One region of the Pseudoalteromonas sp. NCCP-2140 genome, then DNA from elsewhere that is predicted to be linked to it. Evidence: riboswitches for the same ligand, from Rfam matches in the RefSeq annotation. Region 1 holds a riboswitch; the other holds the start of a gene.
The links. Region 1 has a riboswitch for lysine ahead of dapA (4-hydroxy-tetrahydrodipicolinate synthase). Riboswitches for the same ligand answer to the same signal wherever they lie in the genome.
Positions count from the first base shown of each region.

Region 1 (10,701 bases):
TCCATTACACCATCATTGTCACTGTCAGTTGGTGCAGCAACTACTGGCGCTGGTTCTACAGCAGCTGGAGCACTTTGGTCGCCAAAGATATAGCTAATACCTAACTTAGCACCAACATCTGTGTAACCACGATCAAGACCTTGATATAAAGATGTTTCAGCGTTAAACGCAAAGTTATCTGTAAAGTAGTGTTGATAACCAGCACCTACGTTTGCGAACATCAGATCTTCATCAACGGCATCAAGGTTTTTCAAACCAAAAATACCGTAAAATGGGCCACCGCCAAAGTGATATAGGCCATCGATACCGTAACGCTTACCACTTTCTGAACCACTTACAGATGTGCCGTCGTTAAGCTCTGCATTCCAATCGAAATCCATATCAGCATACTCTAAGCGAGCACTCCAATAATCGCTAAAACGATAACCTAATTCTAGACCCCAACCGGTTGAATCATCTACATCTAATCCGCCTGGTGGATAATCGCGAACATTTTCCCAAGAGTTATCATAGTAATCGCCGAATGCGCCGATATAAAAACCTTCTTTTTCAGCAGCGAAGCCTGTTGTACTAGTTGCAGCAAGTGCTAACGCAATAGTAAGTGATTTTAGTTTCATTATTTCCTTCCCATTTTCACAATAAAGCTATTAAAGCTAATGTATTTTGAGTACTTAAAACTATATAGCAGCTTAAAAACTAATTTAATGAAATTTTATAGGCGGCTACATTTAATATTTATTAAGATTTTATTCTTAATAAAAGCAACTCTATTTAGTGGTAACTTATTCCGATTAAAAACCTTCAAACTACCAGCATAGTAGTAGAACACTACTTAAAGCAATAATTTACCTAAAATCAATGATACCACCAGTGATTATTCTGCTCAATCGGCGAACATTCAAAAGCGATAAATAACTTGTTTTCTTTCAACGATGTAACTTTCACTTATGTACCGCAGAAGGTTTGATAGTTTTTGTCACCGTCATTTGGCGGCTCATACCAACGTTGATGCTCTTTACTGTACGTGTATGGCTTTGAAATAGCTTCAAAAAAACCACTTAATAATAAGCTATCACCTGTTTTTTCAAATTCAGCTATTATTTGTTCAATATTATGATTGCGTGGAATGACTGCAGGATTAACAGCTCGCATTGTACTGTAACTTTCAGGAGATGTTCTTAACCTCCATTTTGAAACCCATTCTTTTAGGTTAGAATCGATTGCAAAGCCTCTCACTAAAGATTCAGTGAGCACATTGAAAGTATTGGTATAATCAAGCTGATGTTGTTTCATTAAACCAAGTAACTCTGAAACTAAAGCATGATCGCCTTCTTGCTGACCTGCTAATCCTAATTTCTGCTGCCACATAGTATTAAATGCATCATTAAATTTAGCTGCAAAGCCATTCACTACCGGCGAGAGTTTTTCGACGGCACTATCTTGATCAGCAAATAAAGGGATTAAGCTTTCAGCCAAACGTGCAATATTCCAATTGGCTATATTGGGTTGATTACCAAATGCATAACGTCCTTGATGGTCAATCGAACTGAACACCGTGTCTAGGTCAAACTGATTCATCATCGCACAAGGACCATAGTCAATGGTTTCACCGCTAATCAAGGTATTATCTGTATTCATAACGCCATGTATAAAGCCAATTCGCATCCAGCTGATAACCAGCTCAATTTGCTTATCGAGTACGGCAGTTAAAAATTCAATATAACGCTGCTCACCCGTGCTGCTAATGTCCGGAAAATGACAATTAATTGCGTAATCAACGAGCTTTTCTAGCCCTTCTATATCACCTTGGGTAGCTAAGTATTGAAATGAACCCACACGGATATGGCTTTTAGCTAAACGAGTGACAACTGCACCCGGGCGTGGTGGCTGACGATATACCGTTTCACCAGTTGTAGCCACAGCTAAACAGCGCGTAGTCGCTATACCTAGCGCATAAAGCGCCTCACTCATAATGTACTCTCGTACAGCTGGACCAATAGCACAGCGACCATCACCACCACGTGAGAATACCGTTGCTCCAGCGCCTTTTAGCTGCAAGTCCCACAATGTGCCATCTTTATCTGCAATAGCGCCAAGCAAATGTGCTCTGCCATCGCCAAGACGCGGTGAAAAATGACCAAATTGATGACCTGAGTAACCAAGTGCAACCGGTGCAACATCTTTATCTATTGTTGAACCAGATAGTAATTTAGCTAAAAATTCGCTGTCGTGATTAATCGCAAAATTATCAGCGAGCTTGTCATTAAATAGCAGTAATTGCGGCTTAGCAACGGCACTCGGCATATCTTTAATAGCAAGCAGTTCACTAATATCTGTGTATCGGGTTTGCAGTTTCATAACTGTCCTTAAGATGTCGCTACACCTACACGATTATCGCCTACACCATAGGCCACTAGTTGGCTTAATGCCTGCAAGCTGTAACCGCTTTGCTGTTGTAATTCATTGAAAAAATCTTGTGCTGCTTGTAATGACTTTTTAGTTTGTAAGCCGCCATCAATCAACTCATGGGCACGCAAATAAGCTTCTACATCGCGAGAAAGCAAAAAGGTATCTTTACCAAGCGCTCGCAAAGCGTACGGGCCAGTATTTCCCCCTAAACGCGCACCATGCTTTTTAAGATAGGCCCACAAACCAATAATATTGTCAGTTGGCCAATCTGCAATAAATTGGCTAAAACTGCCATGTTTCTCGGCAACTTCGTGGATCATGTACGCATTTTCTGGGATCGTTTGTACTTTTTTAAAATTACGAACAATTCGCTCATCACTGGCTTTTTGCTCAAGCATATCTGGCGGCATCATCAACAATTTTTCTACACTGAAATCCCAAAACACATCACGAAAACCAGCCCATTTATTATTGATAACAGACCAATAAAAACCACTTTGAAAGACTTTACGCGTAAACTCTTCTAACCATAAATCGTCATGCATTTTGGCAATATCAGTATCATCGAGCGGGTTTGATAACAGTGCATGCAGCATTTCTTCGCTGCCTTTTCGAGATACGGCTCGTTGATAAATATCGTTAAATTTTTCCATCATTTTTCCAATTTATTTGGTTAACGCTAAGTGTACGTAAAAACACGCTTATACGTAACCATGTTGCAAAATCGGTCACTAAAAAACAAATTCTTCGCCTTGACACCTAGATGGCTAAAATGCTTTAATCGCCGCCAATACCCTATTTAACTATGTTGGCTTTAACCTTTAAAGCGAGCATAAAGGGCTGGAAGAGGTGCGTTATTCAGGTAGCGTATGGGAAGAGCACAGACTCTGTTGATCATACGTGAGGGGAATTAACGCCGAGAAATAACACCGTTTGTGAGGTGTTTATTTCGGGCGACTGGGCTGAATCCCAGCGACTGTCACCAACAATAGCATAGCGCTATTGATTAGTTTGGTGGAGAGCTTCTGGTCTTAGTATAATAAGGCCGTCGTGTCTTTATTATCTTAAGCCCATTCGCTCTTCGAATTATACCTTGTTCGAACGACGACATGCGGCTCCATTCAAATGTTCCCGCATAAACTCTTCGAATACCTTATAAGTTCGTGAGAGATGATCAACAATTTTGATTTAAACGACTATCCATTATGGACAGCGCTTGTCACGCCATTTACCGAATCTGGCGAGGTCGATTACACGGCCCTTGAACAACTGGTTGCGGAGCAGCAAGATGCAAATAATGGCATTTTATTGCTTGGCAGTACCGGTGAAGGACTGGCGCTTTCACTCAAAGAGCAACAAGCCATTGTTGAGCATGTTTGCCAATTAGCGCCAAGTGTCCCACTCATGGTTGCTGTGGGTGGCATGAACCTCAAACAACAAGTTGCTTGGGTTGAATACTGCAACCAACTACCTATTCATGGCTACCTGTTAGGTTCACCTTTGTATGCAAAACCTGGGGTTGTTGGCCAAACACATTGGTTTGAAAGCCTACTAGACGCAAGTAACCACCCTTGTATGTTGTATAACGTACCAGGACGCAGCGCAGTTGAGATTTCACCACAGGTGATCAAAAACCTTGCTGAGCACAAAAATCTTTGGGCTTTAAAAGAAGCCAGTGGCGACATTAGCAAATTTGAAGGCTTTAGAACGGCATCACCAACACTGGCTATTTTCAGTGGCGATGATGCACTTATGCCATATTTTGCTCAAGCTGGTGCAAAAGGTTTAGTTTCGGTTGCCGCGAATGCTTGGCCGAATCAAACCCATGAGTTTGTTAAACGTAGTTTAAGTGGTCAATACCCAAATCTATTCACCGATTGGTCGCAAGCAATCCAAAGTTTATTCGCTGTGGCAAACCCAATCCCCGTAAAAGTACTGATGCACCTGCAAGGTAAAATAAACACCCCGCATTTACGTCCGCCGCTTACGCATTTAGAGCTTGAGCAAACAGACAGCATCACCCACGCAAACAACACAATTTTATCTTGGAACTAAAAACAGGTTTTATCATGAGCTGGTTAGAATTATTAAACAACTTAGAATCAGGCGCAGTTCGCGCAGCAACACAAGACGAGAACGGCAACTGGCACGCCAATGTTGAAGTTAAACAAGGCATTTTAGAAGCCTTTAAAAACGGCAATAATACTGAGTTCCCTGGTGGTTTTGTTGATAAGCACAACTTAGCACCACAAGGCTTTGCAGCAGATGCAGGCGTGCGTATGGTACCAGGTGGTAGCAGTGTTCGCCGTGGCGCACACGTTGCCAAAGGCACCATTATCATGCCACCAGCATATGTGAATATTGGTGCGTTCATCGACGAAGGTACTATGGTCGATAGCCACGCATTAGTGGGTTCATGCGCACAAGTGGGTAAAAATGTTCACCTAAGTGCTGCAGTACAATTAGGTGGTGTACTAGAGCCAATTGGTGCTAGCCCTGTGGTTATTGAAGATGACGCATTCATCGGCGCAGGCTGCGTTATTGTTGAAGGTGTGGTTGTGAAAAAAGGTGCTGTACTTGCGCCAGGTGTTCGTTTATCTGCAACTATTCCTGTCTACGATTGCGTTAACGAACGCCAGCTAGACAAAGGTGAAGCCATCCCAGAAAACGCGATTGTGATCCCAGGCTCTCGCCCTGCTTCAAATGCATGGGCTCGCGAGCAAGGTCTAAGCATGTCTTGTGCATTGATCGTGAAATACCGTGATGAACAAAGCGATGCATCATTACTGTTAGAAGAGGTTTTACGTTAATGAGCTTTTTGAGCACGCCCATCAAGCAAGCGGTTGAACAAGTTTCAACACATCTTGATACGCCATTTTTTATCTATGATTTAGATAAATTAACTGCACATTTAAATCAACTGACTGCGCAAACCGATGTGAAGCTTTGGTATGCCGTAAAGGCCAACCCACTGTCTCGCATTATTCAATGTTTAGACAGCGCAGGGTTTAACTTTGATGTTGCAAGTAAAGGTGAACTTGAGCAAGTACTTGCTCAAGGCATCGATAGCGAGCGCGTGCTCAACACAGGGCCTGCAAAGAGCCCTGCACAAATTTCACATTTCATTGCTCGCGGCGTACGTACTTTTGTGGCCGAGAGCCTTAACCAAGTTCGCTGGTTAAACGAACAAGCAACAAAAGCAAATTGTCAGCTGCAAGTTCTATTGCGCGTACAACTTCGTTGGCCAGACAGCGAAAAGAACCCTCTTGGTGGCGATAGCCTTACTCCTTTTGGTTTGGGCTGTGATGAGTGGCAAGCACTCACTGTAAGTGATTACCCAGCTCTTAGCTTTGATGGTCTGCATATTTTCCAATGGGGCAATATGCTAAGTACTGACAAGCTCGCCGAGCTATGGCGTGCGATGATTGCGCCATTACAACAGCTAGCAAGCTCAATAAATATTAACCTTAATATTCTCGATTTAGGGGGTGGCTTAGGTATTCCTTATACGCAAGATGCTAACCGACTTGATTGGTCTGCACTTATCGAGACTCTGGCGGGTATTAAAGCGGATGCTGGTGTCAAAGAGCTTTGGATGGAACTTGGCCGCTATGCGGTGGGCGAATGCGGCCATTACGCAACGCCGATTGTTGAGCGCAAAGAGAATTACAATCAACAACAGGTGATTTTATCAGGCGGCATTAACCATTTACTTCGCCCTGCTGTAACAAGCCAAGATTTTCCTGCAGCCTTACTTCGCGAATCGACGGCTGAGCCTGCGGCAATGACTTTATACGGCCCTCTTTGCACCGCCCTTGATTGCTTAGGTGAGCACCAATTAGCGAGCGATTTAAATGAGCAAGACTGGTTGGTATTCAGCCAATGTGGTGCGTACGGCTTTACCGAAAGTATGCCGTACTTTTTATGCCACGAATTAGCGGCTGAATACACCCTTGAACAAGGCAATATTGAGTGCATTCGTAGTGCTGAAGATGCCAACTATTATTTAAGGTAATCGCCATGAGCAAAGAGTTAATCAGCCAAGAGAATATTGTGGTTGGCGAGATAGCCAACGGCCTACCACTGGCAATTCCTGTATATCGCTTAAAAGGCGATGGCACAGGACCTAACGTGTATATACAAGCCAATATGCACGGCGCTGAAGTACAAGGTAATGCAGTAATTTATCAATTGCTTGAGCAGCTAAAATCACTCAAGCTGCGTGGCGATATTACCCTAGTTCCTTATGCTAACCCTATTGGTTGCAACCAAAAATCAGGTGAGTTTACTTTAGGTCGTTTCGATCCAATTACTGGCACCAATTGGAACCGCATGTACCGCTTTAATAAAGCGTTACCGTCACAGATTGCTGAACAGCATAAAGACAGTGATGATGCGACCCTTAAAGCTGCATTTAAACAGGCACTCGTTGCTGACATCGACAGTCAATTAACGGGTCCTGATTACAGCCTAACAACGGGTAAGCGCATTGCTCTTAACTTGCAAAAGCTTGCCCACCAGGCTGATATCGTTTTAGACCTTCACACGGGGCCTATCTCGAGTAAGCACTTATATTGCCCTGAATACGCCAAAGACAGCGCAAGCTACTTCAACATCGAGCATGTGTTACTGATCCCAAGTGATTTTGATGGCGCGATGGATGAAGCGAGTTTTTGCCCATGGTGGTCACTATCTGAAGAGCTTGCCAAACAAGGCCGTGAATTTGCTGTTCAAGTAGAAGCATTCACTGTTGAACTTGGTAGCCAAGAAAAAATCGATTTAAGTGCGGCTTTTGAAGATGCAAATAGCATTTTAAGTTACCTCAATCAAAAAGAGGTATTAGTTGATGCTGCGTATCATCCAAAAGCGATGACACGTTATGCCTGCATGCTTGAAAATTATGTAGCTTACTACGCACCTATGGGTGGCATGGTCGAGTATCTTGCCCCACTGGGTGGCCATATTAAAGCAGGTGAGCCTATCGCCCGCATTTTAAGAATGGAGCGCTACCTTTCTGAGCAGCCGCTACAAACATTAAGTTTTGATAAAGACGCCATTGCTATTTTGCATTTTGCTTCAGCAAGCGTGAATCAAGGTACCGAACTTTATAAGTTTTTTACCAACGTATTTGAGCTATAAGCTCATCCCTTCTCATTGCGTGAGAGTCAACGGCTTATGCCCTTAGGCCGTTACAGCAGGGCTCCAAGCTTAGCTTGGGGCTCTCTATTTACCTAAAATTTCAACAATTCAGTACAAGTTCACGGTTACTTATGTAAAAATCGTTATAATTATACCTACTTACAAGTCTACTGAAAGGGAACTGCAATGGGATGGCGCATTTGGCTGGCAGCAGCTGGCTTATTTTCTGTACCTGTATTTGCTCAAACTGAACAACCACAAACTAACGAACAAGATGACGCGCTAGAACTCGTAAAGCAGTGTATTTTGAACGAAGCGATTGGCGGTGACGGTAAACAAACACTCGAAGAACTTCGTAAAAAATGCTCAGACTTAGACGAGAGTAAAAAGCTCACCGCTTTAGATAAGCGTAAAGCCCGTGAAGAAGTGAGCAAGAAAAACCGTAATGTGATCACCCCACATAAGCGTAACTACATATTACCGCTTTCATACGTATCTAACCCGAATGAACGTCCTTTTGATGGTTTAAAAGATCTTGCAGAGCAAACTGATGGCGAGCCACTTGATAATCTTGAAGTGAAATATCAACTTTCAATTAAAGTGCCTATCTTCGAAGGCTTTTCAGATAAAGATCAAGGCGTATTCTTTGCGTTTACTATGCAATCGTTTTGGCAGTTCTACAACAAAGATATTTCATCACCATTTCGTGAAACAAATTACGAACCAGAGATCTTCTGGGTGAACTACCTTGATCCTGAGCATGTGCTTTGGGGCGATGAAATGGCAATTGCAATTGGTGCCTCACATCAATCGAATGGCCGCAGCCAGCCTAATTCACGTTCATGGAACCGTATCTATGCCGATTTCCTATGGGAAAAAGATGGCTTTGTTTTTAGCTTTAAGCCTTGGTATCGCATTCCTGAAGATAAAAAAGACGATGAGCTAGAAGCCCGTGGCGATGATAATCCAGATATCTACAAATACATGGGTTACTTTGAGTTCTCGGGTGCATACCGTTACAACGAGCATGAGTTTAGCTTTATGACCCGCAATAATTTAAATTCAGATAACCGTGGTGCAATCCAATTAGATTGGTCTTTCCCTCTTTGGGGCCGATTACGTGGCTACGCACAATATTTTAATGGTTATGGTGAGAGCTTGATTGATTACAACGCCGATATTGAACGTTTTGGTGTGGGTATTCTGTTAACTGACTTGCTTTAATAAATATATACCCAAGCCCCCTCACGATGCAGAATTCAGCGTTTCACAGGTGCTTAATATCAAGGCGTTACTTTGCAAGAATGGCAGTCCCTTTTAAGAAGTAACAACGATGAGAGTAAGTGCCTGTGAAGCGCCCAAAGGGTTGGTTTAAATGCGATTTATACTGCGTTATTGATTTTAACAATAGAACCACTATTACTTGCAATCAATGCCTTGCCTAAATCGCTTTTAATTCCAACTGAAACTCGCATATTGAGGGGGTTTGGGTATAAGCGAGCTTTAGTTAGCTCGCTCTAAATAGTCGTTATTTTTTAACGATGAAGTGACCTTCAAATTCTGCTACTAACACATCGCCATCGTATACATTTACTGGCACATGGTAGCTTGCTTTACCACTGTCTTCTAAATCAGCTAATTTGCCTTTACAACCAGCCAACTCAACACTACCACGAGGGTCGTTATTGAGTGGTTTAAGGTATTTAATGTTGGCATCAGCTAACACGATATTTCCTTCAAGACCTGCTTCTTTCAGCGCTAGGTAAGTTGCGCCCCACCCTGTTAAGGTTGCTAAACTATAAATTGAACCCGCAAACATAGTGTTATGAAGGTTTAAGTTCGCATCTAAATCAGCGCGGGTAGTAAACTGCCAATCGGTATAGCTTTCAACTTTAATGCCCATCGCATCACTGATTGGGATCGACTCACGCCACGTGTTTTGCAGTACTTGTGTCCAGTTTGGATGACGGAACCAACCCGGCTCAGAGGGCTTTTGTTTTACCATTTTCCAATGCTGTACATCGTCATAGGCAAGGTGCGCTTTTTCTTTTAATTCGTAGCCATGACGTTTATAGAAATCAAGAGCTCGCTCACGAGCATACAATACCAGCTCGTCAGCATCTTGAGTCCATGCGATTTTTTCTAATTCATGTAATAAACGGCTACCAATATGCTGGTTACGATTACCTTCAGCGACCGCCATATAACGAACTTGCGCTTGCTGATGATTGTTAAAATGCAGGCGGGCTACACCTAATACTTCGCCGTCATTATTTTTGATAAAGCGGTGCTCAGCGTCTTGTTCTAAGTCATCTTGCTCAGAACCACGCGGCTCGCCCCAGGGTGCTCTTAAAACCTGCCAACGTAATGAATAGTACGCTTGCCAATCTTCGCTGCTTTGTGGGGTGGTCACTTTAAACATAAAAACTCCTGTGATAATTCAGCCACTGTCTGTTGTTTTTCTGTCGTGGCCTTTGGAATGCGAATTACGATACGCGATCTTCTAACAAGTTGGAATAATACTTTGGTGACCCAGCCTAAATTATTATTCTGAGCTGTAAAAACTAATGCACAATTGCACTTTAAGCCTGCTGGTCTATGCTGAAATAATTGTATTATTTTAATAAACAAATAGCTAAAGGCCCGAAATATGGAACATTTTCTTGAACCCAGTGGCGCAGTAAAACATAGTTTTATTGAGGACTGCCACCGATTAGGGCAACTCATCTATTGGCATAAACAAGGCAATTACAGTATTCAAGTTAGGCAACTTAACCAATTACGCTGGTTACTGATCAACGAAACTCTGCAATCGGTCATTGAAAAACGCCGACCTGCCAGATTACTTTTCCCGCATTTACAATACCTTGCAAAGCTTTGGCAAGACTTAGAAGAACCTAAAAAGATTTTAGAACTAGGGCTAGGCGGTGGTGCTATTCGTAATTACTTACAGCACACCTACCCTGACAGCCAACTGACATCGGTTGATAAAAACCCCGACATAATTCACTGCTATAAACGTTACTTTGGTGGCGATCATGCCAATAATCTGCACTGTTTTGATGCGCAGCAAGTATTAGAGCAAAACAACGAATACAATTGGATTATCCTAGATTTATTCAGTGAGGTAGATGCGCCATTATTTTTATACAA
Region 1 is NZ_BRCZ01000014.1:61,871-72,571, reverse strand. It holds gene NFU46_RS18755 (OmpA family protein) at 1-617, opposite strand, end outside; gene NFU46_RS18750 (YdiU family protein) at 946-2,358, opposite strand; gene NFU46_RS18745 (DNA-3-methyladenine glycosylase I) at 2,367-3,062, opposite strand; lysine riboswitch at 3,246-3,442, shown strand; gene dapA (4-hydroxy-tetrahydrodipicolinate synthase) at 3,580-4,464, shown strand; gene NFU46_RS18735 (2,3,4,5-tetrahydropyridine-2,6-dicarboxylate N-succinyltransferase) at 4,479-5,219, shown strand; gene NFU46_RS18730 (PLP-dependent decarboxylase) at 5,219-6,424, shown strand; gene NFU46_RS18725 (succinylglutamate desuccinylase/aspartoacylase family protein) at 6,430-7,548, shown strand; gene NFU46_RS18720 (phospholipase A) at 7,735-8,772, shown strand; gene NFU46_RS18715 (bifunctional GNAT family N-acetyltransferase/hotdog fold thioesterase) at 9,077-9,970, opposite strand; gene NFU46_RS18710 (spermidine synthase) at 10,199-10,701, shown strand, end outside.

Region 2 (10,701 bases), on a different contig from region 1:
GCAACTTTGATTTAAACGGTTTACTTGGTTTTAATCTGTTTAAAAAAACTATTGGGATTATCGGCTGTGGCAAAATCGGTTTAGCGCTAGTTAATATCTTAAATGGCTTTGGTGCTAAGGTACTCGTTTGCGACCCAATGGCTGGTGAAGGCCCTTACACACTATGCGATTTAGACACATTGCTTACCCAAAGTGATGTCATCTCTTTGCACTGCCCGCTCAACGAGCACACCCATCATTTAATTGATGCTAGCGCATTTAAGAAGATGAAAGACGGTGTCATGCTGATTAACACCTCTCGTGGTGCACTTCTTGATACTCAAGCATGTATTCAAGCGCTTAAGTCTAAAAAGCTTGGACACCTAGGGCTTGATGTGTATGAGCAAGAGTCAGAGTTATTCTTTAAAGATCACCGTGAAGAAATCATGCAAGACGATATTTTCTCACGCCTTATTAGCTTTCCAAATGTGTTAGTGACAGGCCACCAAGGCTTCTTCACCCAAGAAGCACTTAGCGAAATAGCCTGCACCACATTACAAAGTGCTAATGAAATAAGCCAAGACTTACCACTAACTAACGAAGTTATTTAAAGCAAGCGCACCTTAAATTAAAAAAGGCGTGAGGTTTAAACCCCACGCCTTTTACTTTTTTCTTTCACCTTGAAACTAGAAACTTGTAACTCGCAACTAGTAACTCGCCTTTCTATTTCAACAACGCCACGTTCACAAAAACCGCCGTCATTAATAACGGGCACACAAAGCGAATGTACTGGGCAAACCAATAATGAGGGCCGCTCGATACTTGATGCAATTTATTACCACGCTGCCATAACCAGCCAACAGTAATGAAATAGAACAGTCCCATTAAAGGTAATTGGTACTGTGTAAGCACCATTATGACTAAACCAAATAACCAGTCAAAGTTTAAGATAATAAGTGATGAGGCAATAAACACGATTAGGGTTACAAATAAGGTTGCTTTTTTACGCTCTACACTGTGATTCTCAACTAAAAATGCCACTGGAATTTCGGTCGATGAAATAGTTGATGTCACTGAGGCAATCGACATTAATACAAAGAATAATAAGCCAACGAGTAAACCCACTTGACCCATAGTGCTAAACAGTTCAGGTAAAATCGCAAAAATTAACTGCCCTTCACCCACCAGTTTACCGCCGCTAAATACCTCTACACCGTTATGTTGAGCAACAAAAATAGCCGGAATAATCAATAAACCCGCTAAAAAGGCCACACCAGTATCAAGCAGTGCCACAGTGCCTGTTAATTTAGGCAGGTTCGCATCTGGTTTTAAATAAGAGCCGTAAACCATCATACAACCAACACCTAACGACAATGAAAAGAACGCTTGTCCCATTGCCGCAATAATTAAGTTTGCATCAAGAATTTGACTAAAATCTGGCACTAAATAGGCTGCAAAACCATCCATCGCACCATCTAGGGACGCGATATAAGCAATTAACGCCACTAATAATACTAGCAATAATGGCATTAAGCGACGTGACCAAGTCTCGATACCTGATTTAACGCCTTTTAAAATAATACTCGCAGTAAGAATAAGCATCAGTGGTGTAAACACAAAATTACGTGCCATCGAGTCACTGTGTAAAAAGTTACTTAACTCAGTAAAACCAAAGAAGCTTGCGAGTGGCTCAAGCGCATAAGCGAGCATCCACCCTGCAACTATCGAATAAAAGCTTAACATCACAACCGCACCAAATAGGCCAATATAGCCTGCTGCAGCGCCCACTTTAGGCGCTGTGTCTTGCCATGCATTAGATAATGCTTTTACTGGGTTCGCTTGCGCTTGGTGACCTAAATACAGCTCAGTATACAGAGCCGGAAGCGCTAATAAGAAGATAACAATGAAGTAAACGAGTAAAAATGCACCGCCGCCATGGTTTGCCGCTTGTGTTGGAAAGCCCCAAATATTACCTAAACCTACCGCCGCACCAGAAGCTGCTAAAACGAAACCTAATCGACTTTGAAAGCCGTCACGAACTTGTGCCATACATCTACAAATCTGTTATTATTTTTCCTCATTAAACCATAATTACAGTCAACTGCGTAAACTATTTGCGTTTGTTCGTGCCTATAAATGTGCATCTGCTGTAAAAATAAACAAAACTAAATACGAGCCTTCGTGTAAGCGTTAAACCATGAGCAGTCACTACTTTTCGAATACTCTTATCATCGGGCAACAAAGCAAGACAACAGCCAAAAAAATTATGCTGATGGATGCAACACGTATTGATGTTGCAAGTTTACCCGTTGATAAATTACTCAGTGAGTTTGAATTAAGTGTGCTTGAAAAACGCAAAGTCCCTGCTGCCAAGCAAGAGTACTTAGCGACTCGCCTAACGTTAAAGTATTTGTATCAACATGCTTACCCTCATGATGATTTAGCCCTCAATGAAATATCGAGCCAGTTTGATGACAAAGACAGTAAGCTTAAATTACATACCCCAGTTAGAGAACCTGTGTGGGCCTGTTTATCACATTCAAATGGTTTAATTGGCGCAGCCCTTAACCCTGAACAACAGCTATTTGGTTTTGATATTGAACAAAGCAGTAAGCCTCGCCCTTTTATCAAACTCGCCAAGCATTTTTATCATCAAGATGAAGTTGACTTAATTAGCCGTTTTGATGCTCCCGATGAACAGGCACAGTGCTTTTTTAGAATTTGGACATTAAAAGAAGCGCTTGCCAAAGCAAGTGCTCAGCCTATTGCGAAACTACTTGCCCCTAATGTATTTGAAGAATTGAGCAAACATAATTTCAGCGCGAGTAGTAACTCTATTGAAGGTTTTGATATAAGTGTTGTGGCACAAAAAAGCACTGACTGGCAGTGCTCTTTTATTAATTTTAACGACCTACGCCGCGACTTGGCTTTCTAATAGTCGGCTATGAATAGCCTGCACGACTTCATCTGACTCGCTTTGCTCAACTAAGAAGCACAGGTTATGTTTACTTGCACCGTGGCAAATTAAACGAATATTAAAATCACTCAATACCTGCATTAAATTCATTTCTTGCTGACGTAATTGAATTTCAGAACCAATTAAAGCCACCAGCGTTAAGTTATTCTCAACCGACACATGACAAAACTCAGAAAGCTTATCTAAACAAGCTTGATCAAGCTCAGGACGTGATGCATTCGGCGCGTTATCTAAAGTGATTGCAACACTGATCTCGGAGGTAGTAACCAAATCAACCGAAATATTAAACTCACTTAAAATGGTGAAAACACGTGCTAAGAAACCACTCGCTAGGAGCATTTCTGGGCTTTTAACCGTTAACAGAATTTGATTTTTACGCTGTGTTACGGCACGTATACCTGGTTGCTGAGATTTTTCTTTTTCAATCCATGTACCACCTAACTGTGGTTCACGACTTGAACCAACAAACACACTAATATGGCTACGGCTTGCAGGTAAAATGGTTGCAGGATGCAGTACTTTTGCACCAAACGTTGCCATTTCGGCCGCTTCATCAAAGCTTAAGCGTGCAATTGGGCTTGCTTTAGCGCATAAACGCGGATCAGTACTGAAAATACCCACAACATCGGTCCAAATATGCACGCTTTTTGCGTTAATTGCTTCTGCTAGTAATGCAGCACTGTAATCTGAACCACCACGGCCTAAGGTCGTTGTTTGATTGTGCTCATTGCTACCAATAAAACCTTGAGTTACCACAACATGGTCATCAAGTAATGGCACTAAATGCTCTTTAGCAGCCGCAGCGGTTGCTGCAACATTTGGGGTAGCTTTAGCAAATTGACTATCTGTTTTTAGCACTTTACGTACATCAAAACGCACCGCATCAAGACCTTGCCCGCGTAATACTTGAGTAAATAAATACGATGATAAACGCTCGCCAAAGCTCAGTAGTTCATCTTGATCTGCTACTGACTTAGCCCCGTCTGATGCTAGCTTTTGAAAAGCCTTAAGCGTTTCATTAAAGCCATGAGCTAAATCAGCATCCAGTGACAGCTCTGCCAAGATTGCTTCTTGAATGGCGACAACGCCAGTAATGTGCTCATCACGTTCAGCCGCACTCAAATCAGCTTTACACAATGCAACTAAATGGTTTGTCACGCCCGCACTGGCACTCACAGCAACTATACGTACTTGATTATCAGCACAAATGATTTCAGCGCAGCGGCTCATAGCATCAAAGTTAGCTACACTGGTGCCACCAAATTTTGCAACAACGTAATCTGATTTTGTGTTGGCGGCTAATTGGGTATTCATGTCGTCTCCTTTTGTGGAAAACTATCCACAGTAATTCAAGAAGAACTCGGCAAGGGGGTGCTTTGAAAATAAAGAGTAGTCCATGCCAGAAGCTCTCCACCTAGTTTGGTGACAGTTTTGAGGATTCAGCCCCATAAACCGAAAAATAACCGTGACGTCCGGTTAATTTTCTCGGCGAGTACTTCCCTCATTAATGGTCATTGGCGTTCGTCACCTCACATTAATTACCTAAGTATCGCACCTCTTCTGAATGTTAAGTTAACACCTGGTTAAAATAACAAAGCCTGCTGTTAAAAGCAGGCTTCGAAAGTTAACGTTTAGACGTCTAGCTGTCAAGTTGTTTTATGAAATTAAACTGCCAGCTAAGTGCGAACCGTAATAACCAACGGTATAAGCAATTAATAAATAAACCGACATTTTAAGATAGCTCATAAAGGTTAGTGCTTTTACCTTACTCATGGCAATAATACCTGCCGCAGAGCCGATTATAAGCATTGAGCCACCGACCCCAGTTGCGTAAGTAAACGACAGCCATTGCTGAGGGCTCATCACAATATCAGCTTTTAAAAGTGCTGCTGTTAGAGGTACGTTATCTACCGCCGCTGATAATAGCCCCATCAAGTAGTTGGCATATTCCGGTGCCATCAACTCATATAAGTGAGTAAATTTAGCAAGCATACCAACTTCTTTTAATGCGCCAACGAGTAATAATACACCGACGAAGAACAATAAGGTGTCGTATTCAATTTCACGAATATAATCGATGATTTTTTTGTTAACGTCTTTTTTGCGCATTAAGAATTGCGCAACCAAAAACATCAGAGATAAACCAAATAAAAAGGTTAATAACGGCGGCACACTATAAAGCACACTCAAAGTTAACGTAGCAATAATCGTCGAGAAGAAGATAACCGCAATGGTAATATCTGTCTTTTCGATACGACGGGCTGCTTGCTTTTCAAACACAACATTACCCGACATACCCACCGACAACATCGCCGCGAGCAGTGCAACACTTGTCAGAGCAGGGGCAATTAATAATAGTAGATTAGCAATAGTAACTTTTTCGTCTAAGAAAATCATCAGGGTTGTAACATCACCCGTGATCAACGACACCCCACCCGAGTTAACACTAAATACAATTAAGGTCGCATATTTTATTAATTTTTTAGGATCTAACTTAAGTGACATCACCACCGCAAGCGAGATTAAAGTCGCGGTTATGTTGTCTGATATTGATGAAAATAAAAACGCAAAGCCACCAATCAGAAACATCAGCTTTCGTTCACTGATTTGACTTGGCATAATTTTATGAACAATATTCTGGATAAAGCCTTTAGAGTTTAAATAGGCTACAAAGGTCATCGCAGCCATTAAGAACAGCCACAAAGTCGCGATTTCTAATATGTTATGATCCAGTTGATGTTGTATGGTTTCTGGGCTTTGCCCATGAATTGGAGAGATAAATAAGATAATCCAGCATAAAGTGCCAAAAAAAAGCGTCGTTTTGGCCTTGTTTACATGGATAATATCCTCTATAACGATAAGCAAAAATGCCACCGCTATCAGGGTTAGGATAAGTGGGGTTACCATGGTGTTTGAACAACCTTTATAATAATGTAAAAATTGTAATTCGAGTGTTTCGGCGCGGATTCTAGCAGCATAGAAAGCATAAAACTATTCTCAATTACATAATTTAATACTAATCGCTAACACCAAAGTCTGAATTTACTGGAGCCTTATGATCCCAGCTAAAAAGTTATTAAATACCCTTACTGAACATTGGGGGGTGTTAGAACTGCTATTTAAACGTTTTAAGATGGCTGATTTCAGCTTGAAAGACGTACAAAATGCGATAAAACAAAAACAACCTTCATGGTCAAATGAACGCATTTATAAAGAAACAAATCGTTTGTTGAATCAAGATATTATCATTCCACTGGCAAAATCATCGCAGTTAGAAATTAACCGTGCGATCGCCGATTTTGCGACTTTCTTGCTACAAGAAGAACACTTAGGTCTTGCCCAAGAAATTAGTGTGCTTGTTGATGATTTAGCTCGCCTTGGTAATCGCCTTGCTAAAGCCGGTGAAATTGAAGATTACGACGAGCTTCGACGCTTTAGCCGTATTATGGATGATCGGGTACGCAAAATAATGAAATTGTTTGCCCACAACGAAAACGCGATTTTAAATATTGTTGAGCAAGCAAAAGCAGACAACGCGGTGCAATCACTGCAAAAACGCTACCAGGCTGTAATTGAAGCATTCGATGAATACATCGAGCCTATGCTGGAAATGGTGGATATTCGTGGTGACTTCCACGCTTGCTTTAATACCATCGAAGCGCAAATTAGCGCGCAAATAGAGCAAATTGACCGCCTTGGTAAGTCATACCAAGACAAACGCATGCTTGAACAATTACGTACCCGCATTTTAGAAATGCATTTAGTTGGCCGTGAAAGTTTACGTAAAAGCGCCGATATGTTGATGCCACTGCGTGAAGAATTACGCCGCAACAACCTAATTACGCGTCAAGCGGCTAAAGTGCTTGGTTTAGTGCGTAAAAATGGCGTCGATAACATGTTAAGTGCAGTACAGCCTAACTTTGTCTCAGATGCACAACGTTTTTCACTTGGTCAGCAACGTCATATTGTGGCCTATATGGCAGGCTTAGTTGACTTTGAGCACGATGAATATCAGCTTCCTGAACATGATGATGTGCCCGCCTATCAAAGCCCACATATTCCTGATTACAACGACGTTAAAACACAATTTAGAAAACGCTTTAAAAAAGCCAGCAAAAAAGCTCAGCCGCTGCTTAGTTTCTTAGATGAAAGCTACCCAGACTTAGAAGCTGACGAAATGCTGTTCTTGTATCAAAAATTGATTAGCGATGGCGACCTTGAAATTAGCCAAAGCCAAGAGAAAGTAAAAATAAAAATTGCCCAGCAACACTTCTCTCTTTACCCATTTAACTCATCGATTGCTGACGATAAAAAAGCAACAGAGCAATAACCATGACAGATATTAATTTAGATGATTTAACGCATCTGCAAGCTATTAATAAAAAGCTCACATCAGGCTACCACATTAGCGAACAAGACACGCTGATGTGGCAAGAGCTTGACCAACACATTGATGCTTACCGCGCATTATTTAACGCCCTTGGCCATGATCTGCAACATGATAGCCGTGGTTTTTACTATTTTGGCAGCGACGAAAGCACCCCAAATATGGGTAAAATTTCGCGTGCCATCGCACTGACTATCTACATCTTGATTGAGCACTATGCCAATACCGGTAAAGATCCAATGCGTGCCTTGTTTGACGAAGTAAACGACCTTGAACTGATGCAAACCTTAGTGCAAATCAACAAGCACCTGTTTGATCAATTAGAAATCTTCTCAGGCTCAGATTTACGCAAAGACGTCTACTTACGTATGGTGCGTTTAGGTCTTGCTCGCGAAGTAGAAAACGGCTTTATGCTGCAAGCACCTATTTATCGTTATATCGATGCATTAATGGAAGTAAACGAAGAAACCTACCTAGGAGATGACGAATAATGCAAAGCCAAAGCCTATACGGACTCAGCAAACTTGCGCTTTTAAATACCGCTGGCTATGCAAAATGCGTGATCCCGCTGGATAAAAGTAGTTCAATCTGTGCACCTAATAATACCGGTAAAAGCTCGGTAATTAATGCCCTGCAATTTCCACTGATCAATGATTTACGTTTAACAGAATGGGATGGCCACGATTTAGACGAAACCCGAAAATTCTACTTTTCGTCAGACCAATCCTATATTTTACTCGAAGCTGACCTACCTAATGGCCCTGTGGTGATTGGTGTTGCCGGCCTTGGTAAAATTGCTGGTTACGCGCATCAGTTTTTTTGCTATCAAGGTAAGTTGAACCTTGAACACTACACTCAAGGCAAAACCATTGTAAAATTCACCAAGCTTTTTAATCACTTAAAAGAGCAAGGTTTCAATCCAATTGAATTAAAAGCGCAAGAGCTTAACGCCCTACTCACTGGCGGCGCAACGCCGTTTGATGGCGATATCAACTTAAAGATGATCCCCCTCAATAACGTGCAAGATTCAGCAATTTACAAAGAAATTTTCCGCCGTATCCTTAACTTGCATAAGTTAGGTGCCAGTGATGTTAAGCGCTTTATGTTACGCGTATTTGAGCGCCATATGTCAAACTCACGTGTCGACTTTTATGAAGTGTGGCGACGTTCATTTGATAAAGTGAATCGCGCTAAACGTGAATTAAAAGCCCTTGAGTCAATGCAAGAGCCAATCGCAGCTCTTGAATCTATGCTTGAAAACCAAACAGTTTTAAAAGGTAAGCTTGCTGCCTATGCGCCAAAAATTGACCAAGCACTGATTGACTTTGAAACCTATCAACAAGAGCAACTCTCTGAGCTCAATATTGCCCTTGAGGATATCGAACACGAAAAGCACGAATTCGACCAAAAGCAGCAGCTGTATATTCAGCAATCACGTGATATTGAACGTAAGCAAACACAAATTGAACAATGGTTTTTAGACTATCGAGCACTTAAATCTGAGTTTGAATTAGTTAATAAAGCCACCTTAAAAGTAAGCCTTACACAACTTAAACAAGATTATGAATCGCTATCGCATTCATTAAGCAGTGCCCAAGGGCAAAGCTTGCACACGCTTGATTACCGTATTAGCGAAACACAAAAGCAAATTAAGAGCTTAAAACTGCAGTTAAAGAACCTTGAGTTCAATTTATTCACCCGTATGCGTGAAGATTTATCTTTAAAAGAAGTTGAAGAGATTTCGCGTATTCTAAACCCTGATATCTTATCGTTTGCCACCACCAGCAATGGTGATGTTGAGATCACAGACGAAGATGCTTTTGGTGAGTTTTTAGAGCAATTATCGGCAAATGTGAAAGGCGGTGTACTGACTCTTCCTGGCGCGACGATTAAACTTAAAAAGCTAAGCCCAGTGCAAATGCAAACGGGCGAAAATAAAGAGCAATTAACCGCGCAACTCGCTGCCCTAGAAAACTCACTAAAAGAGTTTAAACAACAACGCGAAGTCGCTGCTAATGTCGCCGAAAAGCAAAAAGAAAAAGATGCTTTATATGATGAGCTAATGGCCTCAGAAGAAGCGTTAAAACGCTTTGAACAATTTGAAGTGATGCAGCAATCTGTCGATGCACAAACACTGCTAAAAGAGCAGTTAAATGCAGAACGCGAGCAAGTTGACGACTATCTGCAAGACATTCAAAAAAATAGTGGCTCAATCAGCGATCGTCGCTCAATTATCAAGTCGAAAAAAGATCTACTTGCGCGCCAAGCTGACCGTTTGCGTCAAGTTAAATCTGAACGTATCGATCACACGCTTGATTTTTACTCAGGCAAAGTCACTCCATACATGATTGAAATCAATATTGATTTTGATAACTTAAGTGACCTCATTCATCATTTTAACAAAGACTGCCAAGAGCTACGTAACTTTGATATCAACGTACGTAACACCTACATGCATATTTACAATGCGGGTATTACTAAATTTGATAACGAAAACGATGAGTTTACTAAATACGAAAAGCTTATTAGCGCGTTTCATAACATCGATAACGAGCGCGATGCCGTTGAACGTCAAGGCCGAGTTGCGTTAACCGAAGTAGCCGCCACTATTAAGGGCTTGCGTGAAGACTTAGACCGCCTACGCCGCGAAATGAACAGCTTTAATAAAGGCATTAGTCAGCATCGGATTTCTAACCTTCAAGCATTCAAAATTAATGTTATTCCGCGCAAGATGTTAGTTGATAGCATTGATACAATTATCAGTACCTCAAATCAGTTTGAGCAAGGCGATACCCTCGACCTATTAAGCCAAGAGCCTTATAGCGAATCTGCGGTAAACGAAGCGAAAGATCATTTAATTAAGCTTGCCTCAGAAAAAGCCGGTTTAACTCTGACCGATTTATTTGATATTCGTTTTGAAGTAGTAAACCGTGCTGGCGAAACTGAGCACTTCGAAAAAATCGATTCAGCCGGCTCTAACGGTACCCGTATTACCATTAAGCTACTGTGTGGCATGTTGTTTATTCGTTACTTATTAAGCGACCAAGAACAAAACTTGTATCGTATTCCGATTTATATCGATGAAGCAGCTGATATCGACCCACAAAACCAAAAAGCAATTATCGAAACCGCGCTTAGCTTTGGCTTTGTGCCGATTTTTGCCTCAGTTAAACCACAAGTTAGCTGTGATTACATCGTCCCTATTCGTACTGTTAAAGATGGTGCACAAAACTGGGTGGATGAAAAAGACTGGATAGAAGTAGAACACACTGTTTAATTACAAACTATTACAGTACTTTTTTGTAAATGTGCCATAGTTTTTAAATAATCATTCAGTTGAATATTATTTGTGTTATGT
Region 2 is NZ_BRCZ01000001.1:617,754-628,454, forward strand. It holds gene NFU46_RS02925 (2-hydroxyacid dehydrogenase) at 1-590, shown strand, start outside; gene NFU46_RS02930 (sodium-dependent transporter) at 703-2,028, opposite strand; gene NFU46_RS02935 (4'-phosphopantetheinyl transferase superfamily protein) at 2,177-2,914, shown strand; gene lysC (lysine-sensitive aspartokinase 3) at 2,891-4,270, opposite strand; lysine riboswitch at 4,352-4,524, opposite strand; gene nhaD (sodium:proton antiporter NhaD) at 4,613-5,863, opposite strand; gene NFU46_RS02950 (hypothetical protein) at 6,012-7,286, shown strand; gene NFU46_RS02955 (condensin complex protein MksE) at 7,289-7,834, shown strand; gene NFU46_RS02960 (ATPase) at 7,834-10,620, shown strand.
Region 2: another riboswitch for lysine. It lies ahead of lysC (lysine-sensitive aspartokinase 3); the one in region 1 lies ahead of dapA (4-hydroxy-tetrahydrodipicolinate synthase).